2 linked regions of the Deinococcus aerius genome follow. The main gene of each other region encodes a partner of the protein of the gene in region 2 in a complex. Links are inferred from orthologs where the notes say so. Each region holds a gene or a part of one and is shown on either strand. Other genes may lie near its edges.

Region 1 (5,888 bases), on a different replicon or contig from region 2:
TTGATCGGGCTTGGGTGGGCGCTCCCACATTGGGTTGATTCCCGCCAGGGCGGTGTCCCGCCGTGCTGGCACGTTGCGCGGCCATCCGGGGACGGCCCTCGCACCGACTTGTTAAGATACTAAAAGACGGGCCGGGCCGCAAGACCCGGCCCGGACTCGCACCGAGACCACCTTCAACCGCTTAACGCCGGGTATACGCCTGCACGTCCCGGTCAAAGGCACCAACGAGCATGATCAGGCCCAGGACGGTCCCGATGGGAAACAGCAGCAGGCTGAGGACGGCGATCACGATGCTCGACACCCAGCCCCAGCGCCGCCCCTCCAGAAGCGCCCGCCGGGTGGAGTACAGCAGCAGGATGATGCCGCAGGTCAGGAAGAACGAGACCCACAGCACGGTCATGAGCTGCTCCTGCGACAGCGCGGCCACCGGCTCCCCGGTCGCGGCGTTAAGCTGCGCCAGGATGGCATTGAGGGTGTCGCCCGAGAAGGGCAGGGTCAGCAGCGAGATGGCGTTGTAGATCAGCCCGATCAGCAGGGGCACGGTCAGGAAAGCCAGGCGCGGCGGCCTCGGTCCCGTGGGGGCGTTCGTTCGGGGGGAAGACGATCTCATATCGGTCAGAGTAGCGTGCCCACCACCCGCTCCTAATTCACGCCGCCGCACCAAAGGAAAAACCCGCCTGTTCGGCGGGCTTTTCCCTCAGCCTCTCGGGCTTACTTCTTCATGAGTTGCTGGGCGAGGTTGTTCGGCACCTGGCTGTAGTGGTCGAAGAACATCGAGTAGCTGGCGCGGCCCTGGGTCATGGAGCGCATGTCGGTCGCGTAGCCGAACATCTCGCTCAGGGGCACGAAGGCCTTCACGATCTGCGCGTTGCCGCGGGCCTCCATACCCTGAATCTGGCCGCGGCGGCTGTTCAGGTCACCGATGATGTCGCCCATGTACTCCTCGGGGACCGTCACCTCGACGCGCATGATGGGCTCCAGCAGCGCGGGGGCGCCCTTCTGCACGGCCTCCTTGAGGGCCATCGAACCGGCGATCTTGAACGCCATTTCGCTGGAGTCGACCTCGTGGTAGCTGCCGTCGTACACGGTCACCTTCATGTCCACGACCGGGAAGCCCAGCATGGGGCCGCTCTGCATCGCCTCTTCGATACCCTTCTGGGCCGGGGCGATGTACTCGCGGGGAACGGTGCCGCCCACCACGGCATTCTCGAACACGAAGCCCGAACCGGGCTCCAGCGGCTCGGCCTTGATCTTCACGTGGCCGAACTGGCCGCGACCACCGGACTGGCGGACGAACTTGCCCTCCACGTCGACGGGCTTGGTGATCGTCTCGCGGTAGGCGACCTGGGGGGCGCCCACGTTGGCGTCCACCTTGTACTCGCGCTTCAGGCGGTCCACCAGGATTTCCAGGTGCAGCTCGCCCATGCCCGCGATGGTGGTCTGGCCGCTCTCCTGGTCGGTCTCCACCTTGAAGGTGGGGTCTTCCTCGGCGAGCTTCTGCAGGCCCACGCCCATCTTCTCCTGGTCGGCCTTGGTCTTGGGCTCGATGGCGAGCTTGATGACGGGCTCGGGCACGTCGATGCTCTCCAGCAGCACGCGCTCGTCGCCGTCGCCGATCAGGGTGTTGCCGGTGCCCGCGTCCTTGAGGCCGATCACGGCGCCGAGTTCGCCCGCCTTGAGCTCGGTGACTTCCTCACGGCTGTTGGCGTGCATCTTCAGCAGGCGGCCGACGCGCTCGCGCTTCTCCTTGGAGGCGTTGTACACGTAGGAGCCGGAGTTCAGGGTGCCCGAGTAGATGCGCACGAAGGTCAGGCGGCCCACGTAGGGGTCGGCCATGATCTTGAACGCCAGCGCGGCGAGCTTGCCCTCGGGGTCGGCGGGGAACTCGATGACGGTCTCGCCGTCCTCAGTGGTGCCCCGGATGGCGGGGACTTCCAGCGGGCTGGGGAGGTAGTCGATCACCGCGTCGAGCAGGAGCTGCACGCCCTTGTTCTTCAGGGCGGAGCCGCACAGCACCGGGAAGATCTTCTTCTCGATGGTGCCCTTGCGCAGGGCCGCGACGAGCTGCTCGGGCGAGGGCTCCTCGCCCTCCAGGTACAGCAGCATCAGGTCCTCATCGACCTCGGCAGCGGCCTCGATGAGCTGCGCGCGCATCTCGGCGACCTTGCCTTCGAACTCGGCGGGGATGTCGTGCTCCTGGATCTCGGTGCCCAGGTCGTTGGTGTAGGTGTAGGCGCGCTGGCGAACGAGGTCGATGATCCCCTTGAACTCGTTCTCCTGGCCCATGGGGTACTGGATCGGGGCGGGGATGGCGCCCAGGCGCTCGCGGATGTCGTTCACCACGAGTTCGAACGAGGCGCCCGTCTTGTCCATCTTGTTGGCGAAGGCGATGCGGGGCACCCCGTAACGGTCGGCCTGGCGCCACACCGTCTCGGACTGCGGCTCGACGCCCTGGCTGGAGTCAAACACGGCCACCGCGCCGTCCAGCACGCGCATGGACCGCTCCACCTCGATGGTGAAGTCCACGTGGCCGGGCGTGTCGATGATGTTGACGGTGTACTCGTCGTTCGTGCCGGAACGCTTCCAGCGGGCGGTCGTGGCGGCGGCGGTGATCGTGATGCCGCGCTCGCGCTCCTGCTCCATCCAGTCCATGGTGGCGGCGCCGTCGTGGACCTCACCGATGTTGTGGGTGCGCCCGGTGTAGTACAGGATGCGCTCGGTGGTCGTGGTCTTGCCCGCGTCGATGTGCGCGGCAATCCCGATATTGCGGAAGTGGGTGAGGTAGCTCTGGGCTTTGGTGGTCATAGGACTCCCTATTTTCCGCGGCGACGTATCCCGTCACCGTAAGGTCAACCCCTGGCTTTCAGCGAAACGGGACAGTCGGCTGTCTAGGCCGCTGTCCGGTCACGCTCTTGTCAGCGGCGCTGATTACCAGCGGTAGTGCGCGTAGGCGCGGTTGGCTTCCGCCATGCGCTCCACGTCGTCCTTCTTCTTGATGGCGCCGCCACGGCCCTGCGCGGCGTCCATGATCTCGCCCGCCAGCCGCTCAATGGCGGTGCGCTCGGGGCGGCCCTCCACGGCGGTCATCATCCAGCGCAGCGTGAGGCTCTGCTGGCGGCGGGGACCCACCTCGACGGGCACCTGGTAGGTGCTGCCGCCCACACGGCGGCTGCGGACCTCGACGCGGGGCTTGACGTTGTCGAAGGCCTGGCGGAAGACCTTCAGCGGCTCCTGGCCGGTGCGCTCCTGCACCAGGCGGCAGGCCCCGTAGAAGATGCGGCTGGCAAGGTTCTTCTTGCCGTCGATCATGATGCGGTTGATCATCGCGCTCACCAGCACATCCTGGTAGACGAGGTCGGGCTGGATGGGGCGCACTTCTGCTCTGCGGCGACGTGCCATGCTCTACTCCTTGAAACTCAGCTAGCTCGGTTCATTGGCCTCACCTCTGTGGGCGGTGGCCGCTCTGTCCGCACGGGGCGGCGGGGGCCTACGCTCTCCCCCGCCGCCTAGCGGGGGTTACTTCTTCTTGGCGCCCGCGGCGGCCGCGCCGGCCTTGGGCTTCTTGGTGCCGTACTTGGAACGGCTCTTGTTGCGGTCCTTGACGCCCTGGGTGTCGAGGCTGCCGCGCACGATGTGGTAGCGCACGCCGGGAAGGTCCTTCACACGGCCGCCGCGGATCAGCACGACGGAGTGTTCCTGGAGGTTGTGGCCCTCGCCGGGGATGTACGCGGTCACTTCGAAGCCGCTGGACAGGCGCACGCGGGCGATCTTGCGCAGCGCCGAGTTGGGCTTCTTGGGCGTCGTGGTCTTGACGACCGTGCAGACGCCGCGGCGGAAGGGGCTCCCCTTGAGCGCGGGGACCTTGCTCTTCTTCTGAAGGGTGGCGCGCCCCTTGCGGAGCAGTTGCTGGGTGGTAGGCAGAGTCATCACTCCTAGTCTGGTCTGGTTTCGTGGGGGCCCGCCCACACATGGAAGAGTCCAGGGAGCGGGGTCGGGTTGGCGGTGAAGCCGAGGTGATCAACGCACGTCCGGCGACTGTCAGCATCAGCGCGGGAGTGGCGTGCCGAAAAACCCCCTGGGGCAACCCTGGTCCCGGGCAGTTTTCAACCGCAGTAGCATAGCGCGAGCCGGGCAGGGAGCGCAAGGACGCCCGGAAGGGTTCAGGTCACGCCCTCCAGGGCATCTGCCCCTCCGTCCTCGTGAACCCGTATTCGCCTCGTGCCGAGGGGAACGGGCAGGGTGAGCCCGCGCAGGTACTCGCGCAACCGCTCGGGCAGTTCCTCCACCCGCAGGGGTGTACGCGGCGCGGCGACGAGGCGGTACACCCCTGGCTCGTTCGGCACGTGGTCGTACACGTAGGCGCCTCTGCGTTGCGGCGGGGTGAGGTGCTCGTCGAAGCCCCCGGCCAGCGCGTTCGCCTCCTCGCGCTCGGGGCGGGTGTCAACCCAGACGTGCAGGGCTTCGAGGAGTTCCTCGGAGGCGAGGGCGGCCTCGGGCACGCCGGGATCGCCCGCTGCCATGAACTGGGCGATATGGCTGCTGGCGTCGGTGGCGAACCAGTCGAACTCGACGCCCGTGATCTCCTCGCGGGTGATGACGGTGTGACCTTCGGCCGAGTTCACGCCGCCCCTCCCGCCCTGAAGGCCGCCGCGACGACCTCGCGGGCCTCCTCCATGACCTGCCGCAGGTGATCCTCGCCCTTGAAGCTTTCCGCGTAGATCTTGTACACGTCCTCGGTGCCGCTGGGCCGGGCGGCGAACCAGGCGGAGTCGGTCGTGACCTTCAGGCCGCCGATGGGCTCGCCATTGCCGGGCGCGCGGGTGAGCTTGGCGGTGATGGGGTCGCCCGCCAGGGTGGAGGCGGTGACCTGATCGGGGCTGAGGTTGGCGAGCACCTTCTTCTGCTCGCTGTTGGCGGGGGCGTCCTGGCGGTCATAGGCCGTCGCGCCGTACTGCTCGGTGAGGGCGGCGAAGCGTTGGCTGGGCGTCTGCCCCGTCTTGGCGGTGATCTCCGCCGCGAGCAGACCGGGGATGATGCCGTCCTTGTCCGTGCTCCACGGGGCGCCGTTCATCCGCAGGAAGCTCGCGCCCGCCGACTCCTCGCCGCCAAAACCGAGGGAGCCCGTGAGCAGCCCCTCCACGAAATACTTGAAGCCGACGGGCACCTCGACCAGCCGCCGCCCGATTCCCGCCGCCACACGGTCGATCAGGGCGCTGGAAACGAGCGTCTTGCCCACCCCCGCGTCCGCGTTCCAGCCCGGGCGGTTCTGGAAGAGGTAGTCGATCATGACCGCGAGGTAGTGGTTGGGGTTCATCAGACCGCCTTCGGTCACGATCCCGTGGCGGTCGGCGTCGGGGTCGTTGCCCACGGCCACGTCGTAGTCGCCCTTGAGGGCCAGGAGGCTCGCCATCGCCCAGGGGCTGGAGCAGTCCATGCGGATCTTGCCGTCGCGGTCCACCGTCATGAAGGCGAAGCGGGGGTCCACCTGCTCATTGACGATGGTGAGGTTCAGACCGTGCTGCGCCTTGATCGCCTCCCAGACGGGCAGGCTGCTCCCGCCGAGCGGATCGACGCCGAGGCGCACCCCGCTTTGACGGATGACATCGAGGTCCACGACTTCCCCGAGTTCGGAGACGTACGGCCCGATGAAGTCGAAGGGATCGAGGGCGGCCATCGCGTCGTCGAGGCTGACCCTTTTAACCTCGCTCAGCCCGCCCTCCAGGATCGCGTTCGCCCGGTTCTGCACGGCCCTCGTCACGTCGGTGTCCGCGGGGCCGCCGGAGGGGGGGTTGTACTTGAAGCCGCCGTCCTGAGGGGGATTGTGGCTGGGCGTGATGACGATGCCGTCCGCGGTCCCGCCCTGCCCCGCCCGGTTGTGGTTCAGGATT
Region 2 (5,988 bases):
CACTGTACTCGGCGACCAGGGCGTCCTGGGTCCCGTGGGGGTCAGGCAGATAGCGCCCGGAGGCTCGCACCCCCGTGGCGAGCGCCTCTCTGTACAGGTCGCGCACCTGCATATACTCCCGGGAGGGGAGGTCGCCCGGGCGAAGGGGCAGGCGGTCCTGCGGCAGGGTCAGGGCATAGGCGACCGGTTTGTTGGACAGGATGAGGTGGTGCAGATGGTGGGCCGGGGACCAGCGTTCGGCCGTTCCGCGCGTGAACTCCCCCGGGGAAAGCGCCGCGAAGAACGCCGGGGCCCTTACCCTCATGGCTCCCAGGGCGTCCCGAATCTCGTCTTGGGAATAAGGCTGGCCCGTCATCGCTCGAAGGCGCGGACTTGCTCCGCCGTCCCCACGTTCAGCGTCCGGGCCTCGGGCAGGATGCGCTTCACCAGCCCGGTCAGCACCGTCCCGGGGCCGAACTCGATGAAGACCTCAGCACCAGCGTCGGCCAGCGCCCGGATCGTCTCCACCCACCGCACGCTTCCCGTGATCTGCCGCGCGAGCAGGTCGGGCAGGGTCCCGGGATCACTGTTCGCCTCCGCCGTCACGTTGGCGTAGACGGGAAAGGCGAACGGGGCGAAAGAGGTGGCCTGGAGGTCAGGCATCAGGGCGTCTTGCGCGGGCTGCATCAGGGCGCAGTGGAAGGGGGCGCTGACCTTGAGGGGGATAACTTTGAGGCCACGCCCCTTGAGTTCGGCGGCGGCGGCGTCCACAGCGGCTTTCTCCCCGGAGATCACCGTCTGGGTCGGCGCGTTGAAGTTGGCGGGCTGCACGATGCCCCCCACCGCCCCGCAGACCTCGCGCACCACGTCGGGGTCGCCCATCACGGCGCTCATGGCCCCGACACCCACGGGCACGGCCTCCTGCATCAGCTCACCGCGCCTGCGGGTCAGACGGAGGGCGTCTGCGAGATCGAGCGCCCCAGCCGCCACGAGCGCCGAATACTCCCCCAGCGAGTGCCCGGCGGCGAAGGCAGGCGTCAGTCCCGTCTGGGCCTGCCACGCCCGGTACGCGGCCACCGACGCGGCGACGAGCGCGGGCTGCTGATTCGCGGTGAGGGTCAGGGCTTCGAGCGGCCCCTCTTCAACCAGGGCGCGCAGGCCGGGGAGGGTGGCCTCCGCCTCCGCGTAAACGGCCTCGGCTTCGGGGAAAGCGGCGGTCAGATCGGCGCCCATCCCCACGGCGTGAGAGCCCTGCCCGGGAAACAGCGCGGCCACTCTCAAAGGAGCACGGCTCACGCCGTCACCTCGGCCCGCTGCGCCAGCGCCCTCAGGCTGGGCGCCCCGCCCCACCACTTCATCGTGCACGAGCCCCAGCTCAGGCCGCCGCCGAAGGCGACGAGGAGAAGCTGTTGGCCCTCGCGCACCCGCCCGTCGTCCACCGCCTCACGCAGCGCGAGGGGCACAGAGGCGCTCGACGTGTTGCCGTAGCGGTCCAGGTTCACGACCGTCTTGCTCATGGGGACGCCGAAGCGTTCGTTGGCCGCCTCGATGATGCGGATGTTCGCCTGGTGGGGGATGACCCAGTCCACATCACCGCTGTTCAATCCGCTCTTGGCGAGGACCTGACGGCCACTGTCCCCCAGCACGCGGACGGCGAACTTGAACACCTCGCGGCCGTTCATGCCCACCCGGTCGCCCATGGAGAAGCCGCCGGGGAGGCGATCCGCCATGCAGCGGGCATAGAGGCTGGGGCCACCCGCGCTGTCCGCGCCCAGCACGAAGTCCTGAAAGCCGTAGCCCCCCGGCACCGGGCCGACGACCGCCGCGCCCGCGCCGTCCCCAAACAGGATCGCGGTGCCGCGGTCGTCCTGATCGACAAGCTGCGAGAGGACCTCCGCGCCGACGACAAGCACCCGCTGGGCGGTGCCGCCCAGAATCAGGCCCTGCGCCATGCTCAGCGCGTACACGAAGCCGCTGCAAGCGGTCGAGAGGTCGAAGGCCCCCGCCCCCGTCAGCCCCACCTGCCCGGCGATCAGCGCGGCGGTGGAGGGAAACAGGGCGTCGGGCGTGGCGGTCGCGCAGATCACCAGGTCCACGTCCCGCAGCGCGTCCGGGTCGCGGTCGAGGAGGTCCTGCACCGCCCGCACCCCCATATCCGAGGTGTACTCGTCCGGCGCGGCGAAGCGGCGCTCGCGGATACCCGTGCGGCTCTCGATCCACTCGGCGCTGGTGTCCATCCGCGCCTCGAAGTCGGCGTTCGTGACCACGCGCGGCGGGGCATACGTGCCCAGCGCCGTGATGCCGAGGCTGGGCCTAGGGAGGGTCGGGGAGGAAGTCATGGGCGAACGCTAGCATTCCTTGAACAGCCGTTCAAGGAATCTGGGGACGTGGTTCAAGCTGGATAGACGGCCCCGAACGCCCAAAGAAAAAAGGCGCGTCCCGCAGGACACGCCCCCTTGCCCAGAATGGATTACTCCGCGTTCCGCTCCCCGGCCTGTTCGCCCGTCTGGGTCTCGGGTTGGCTGGTGGAGGCTTCGGCGCCCGCCTCGGCCTGCTGGGCACTCACGCTCGGCTCGGTCGTCGTGCCGTCCGCGGTCGCCTCCCCGTCGGTGGTTACGCCGTCCTGAGCGGCCTCAGCGGTTTCCTGCCCGTCGTCCGCCTGCGCCACGCCGTCCTGCTGGGTCTGCGCCGGGGTCGCCTGCGTCTGCCCCGCGCCGCCAAGCTGCGTGAGCGCCTGCTGGAGCGCCTTTTCCCGGGTCAGGCTGATGTAGTAGGAGTTCAGCCCCTCCGGCCCGAGCTGGCTCTGGAGCTGCTGGGGGGTCAGGCTGTTGGCCTGGGCCAGGGCGTTCATGGTCTGGTTGAACTCGGCGTCGCTGACGCGCACGCCCAGGTCCTCGGCGAGCTTTTCGAGGGCCAGGTCGCGCTTCACGCGGCTCTCAGCGTTCTTCGCCAGGTCGGCCATGAACTCGTCCAGCTTGCCCTGCTCGCGCATGAAGCCCTCGTACTCGCCCCACTTCACGCCCTGGCGGCCCAGGTCGTCGCGGATCTCCTCCAGCATCGCCTCGCGGCGGCGGTCGAGGAGCGCCTGGGGAATGTCCGCCTGCATCCCGTCCACGAGGTGGTTGATGAACTCCTCGCGGCGGGCGGCGTCGCCCTCCTGGCGGGCGCGGCGCTCCAGCTCGGCGCGCAGCTCGGTCCGCAGACGGTCGAGGCTGTCGAAGTTCAGGCTCTTGGCGAACTCGTCGTTCAGCTCCTGAAGCTGCTTGGTCTGCACGCCCTGCACCCGCACCCGGACGGTGTGCGCGGGGTGCTCGTGATCGCCGTGCTGGTGGGCGGGCACGGTGATCTCGACCTCGTCGCCCACGTTCTTGCCGATCAGGGCGTCGCGGACGTGGGGCTCGGCCACGTCGAGGTACACCGGGTAGGAGCCGCCCTCCTCGCCGAGTTCCTCGATGGTGACCTGGTCGGTCGCCTCGATGGGGCGCTCCACCGTCTGGAAGGTCGCGTTGCGCTCCTGGAGGTCGGAGAGGGTCCGTTCCAGCACCTCGTCGGTGATCTCGGGGGCGGCGGCGGTGAGCTGCGCGCCGCGCCAGTCGCCCAACGTGACCTCGGGGTACGTCTCCCCCCGCACGGTGAAGTCGAAGCTCTGACCGCTGGCCAGGCTGCCGGGCTCGATCTGCGCGTCCACCAGGCTGAGCTTCAGCTCGCGCACGGCCTGGGGGTAGTGTGCCTGGAGGAGGCGGTCGCGGACCTCGTTCTCCACGTAGCCCTTGCCCACGCGGCCCTCTAGGACCTTGCGCGGCGCCTTGCCGGGCCGGAAGCCGGGCACGCGCACGTCACGGGCGAGGCCCGCCCACACCTGTTCGTAGGCGCGGTTCACCTCGGCGGCGGGCACCGCGACCCGGAATTGCACCTTGTTGCCTTCACGACTGATCAGCTCTGCCATACGTCTCCCATCCTGCCGCCCCGTCTTCCGCCCGCGCGGTCACCCGCCTGCGGGGAGCGGTGTTGTTCTGTGTGCCTGTGCCGCCTGCGCTGGGGTCCCGGGCGCGCGACATGCCGCCGCGTATCATAGTGCCTCGGGCGCCCCTCGCGCGACAGGACCAGGCAAAGCGGCCCGCCGGGGGTCCGGGGGCCGCGTGCCGGGCAGCTCTCTTGGTGCGAGGAAAGGGACTTGAACCCTCACTCCCTACGGGAACCAGATCCTAAGTCTGGTGCGTCTACCAGTTCCGCCATCCCCGCATCCTGTGTTCAAAAGAAAGACCCGGCTGCCACTGACCGCGGCAGGCCGGGAACCTGGGGTGGGTTATGGGATTTGAACCCACGGCCTCCGCTTCCACAGAGCGGCGCTCTAACCGACTGAGCTAAACCCACCACACACGCCTTCGCAGGCCCACACATCTTAGATGGGGTCGGGCGGGGTGTCAATGAGGCAATGAGGCGCCGGGGGCGCCGTGAGTGGCCTGTGGGAAGTGGTGAGTGGGCTACAGCCTTTCCCACTTCCCACTCACGACTGACCACTCCCCGTTTCGGCGCTACCCTGTCCCCACCATGGAATTCAACTTGCCCGAGGACCTGCGGGACGTGCAGGCGACTGTCCGCGACTTCATGCTGAACGTGGTCGAGCCGCGCGCCCACGAGATCGAGGAGACGAACCGGGTGCCGGGCGAGCTGATGCGCGGGGCCGCCGAACTCGGCCTCTTCGGCCTGAGCATTCCCGAGGAATACGGCGGCGTCGGGCTGGGCTCCCTGGGCCGCTGCGCCGTGTACGAGGCGATGGGGCAGGGGCATATGGGCTTCGGCGGCGTCATCAGCGCCCACGCCTCCATCGGCACGAGCGGGCTCGTCAAGCTGGGGACCGAGGAGCAGAAGCGGCGGTTTCTGCCCCGCATGGCGAGCGGCGAGTGCATCGCGGGCTTCGCCATCACGGAGCCGAGCAGCGGGTCAGACGCGGCGAACATCCGCACCCGGGCAGAGAAGAGGGGCGACTGCTACGTGCTGAACGGCACCAAGCACTACATCTCCAACGCGCCCATCGCGGGCCTCCTGACCGTCATCGCCATCACGGACCCGTCGAGGGGCACGCGTGGCATGAGCGCCTTCCTGGTCGAGCCGCAGATAACGCCCGGCGTCAAGATCGGCAAGATCGACGAGAAGATGGGGCAGAAGGGCGCGCTCTCCGCCGAGGTGATCTTCGAGGACGCCGAGATTCCGGTTGAGAACCTGCTCGGCCCCGAACACCTGGGCTACCGCGAGGCGCTGGGCATCCTGACGAACGGTCGGGTGGGCATCGCCGCGCGCTCGACGGGGGCGATGCAGCGGCTCCTCGACCTCTCCATCGCCCACGCCAAGACCCGCGAGCAGTTCGGGCAGCCCATCGCCGAGTTTCAGGCGGTGCAGTTCATGCTGGCCGAGATGGAGGTCGCCATCCAGACCAGCCGACTGCTGTGGCAGAAGGTCGCCTGGATGGTGGACCAGGGGCAGGACGTGCGCCGCATGGCGAGCGTGGCGAAATACCACGCGACCGAGATGCTCTCGCAGGTCGCGGACAAGGCCGTGCAGGTCGCGGGCGGCATGGGCTACATGAAGGACTCGCCCGTGGAACGGTACTACCGCGACCAGCGCCTGCTGCGGATCTACGAGGGCACCAGCGAGATTCAGAAGCTGATCATCGCGCGGAGCCTGCTGGCCTAGCACCTTCCAGCCCCGTCAGCCACCACCGCAGGAAGTCGGGGAAGCGGGCACGCCAGGCGGGCTCGTCGTGCCAGTGGCCCTCGCCGAGGGTGAAATGCACCTCAGCCACCCTCGGGCGCAGGCGCTCGGCGAGGTCGCGGGTGAGCGCCACGATCTCGGCGGCGCCCTCCAGGCTGTCCCCCTCGTGGTCCCCCATATCGAGCCACACGCGGGCCTGCGGGTCGCTCCTCTCCTCCAGCCAGCGCAGGAAGGCGAAGTCGGCGGGCCAGACGGCGGGGCTGAACACGCCCAGCGTGCCGTAGGTGCCGGGGTCGC

The links.
Region 1: the proteins of tig (region 2) and rpsG are in contact, whole or in part, in a crystal structure (PDB 3GTY), measured with the Thermotoga maritima proteins. The link is inferred for Deinococcus aerius from one-to-one orthologs. Residues at the interface, in WP_004081061.1 of Thermotoga maritima: Glu122, Val124, Val129, Leu130, Tyr133, Glu188, Gly259, Ile262, Tyr263, Glu266, Ser270, Glu273, Gln274, Glu277, Arg308, Gln311, Ile312, Ser315, Tyr316, Glu325, Arg329, Arg336, Leu363, Phe366, Trp367, Arg373, Leu377, Arg381, Leu384, Glu387; in WP_004081843.1 of Thermotoga maritima: Lys34, Lys52, Lys55, Glu59, Arg62, Gln63, Glu66, Asn67, Lys69, Val71, Arg95, Ala109, Lys110, Lys111, Gly112, Arg113, Pro114, Glu117, Glu121, Ile124, Ala125, Tyr127, Asn128, Asn129, Thr130, Gly131, Lys135, Asp139, Arg142, Met143.

What each region holds. Positions count from the first base shown.
Region 1 is NZ_BFAG01000011.1:185,678-191,565, reverse strand. Bases 1,665-4,562 are described here. They hold rpsG (30S ribosomal protein S7), read right to left. Parts: upstream 3,400-4,562; coding sequence 2,929-3,399; downstream 1,665-2,928. Other genes in these bases: DAERI_RS15490 (hypothetical protein), read right to left, coding at 4,161-4,562; rpsL (30S ribosomal protein S12), read right to left, coding at 3,517-3,921; fusA (elongation factor G), read right to left, coding at 1,665-2,805. Also shown: DAERI_RS15510 (hypothetical protein), read right to left, coding at 182-610; more of fusA, read right to left, coding at 712-1,664; more of DAERI_RS15490, read right to left, coding at 4,563-4,622; pgm (phosphoglucomutase (alpha-D-glucose-1,6-bisphosphate-dependent)), read right to left, coding at 4,619-5,888.
Region 2 is NZ_BFAG01000015.1:82,416-88,403, reverse strand. Bases 1,688-4,685 are described here. They hold tig (trigger factor), read right to left. Parts: upstream 3,926-4,685; coding sequence 2,450-3,925; downstream 1,688-2,449. Other genes in these bases: DAERI_RS18285 (acyl-CoA dehydrogenase family protein), read left to right, coding at 4,531-4,685; DAERI_RS18305 (beta-ketoacyl-ACP synthase III), read right to left, coding at 1,688-2,318. Also shown: DAERI_RS18315 (DinB family protein), read right to left, coding at 1-304; fabD (ACP S-malonyltransferase), read right to left, coding at 352-1,260; more of DAERI_RS18305, read right to left, coding at 1,272-1,687; more of DAERI_RS18285, read left to right, coding at 4,686-5,673; DAERI_RS18280 (alpha/beta hydrolase), read right to left, coding at 5,648-5,988. UniProt on the Bacillus subtilis protein: Involved in protein export. Acts as a chaperone by maintaining the newly synthesized protein in an open conformation. Functions as a peptidyl-prolyl cis-trans isomerase.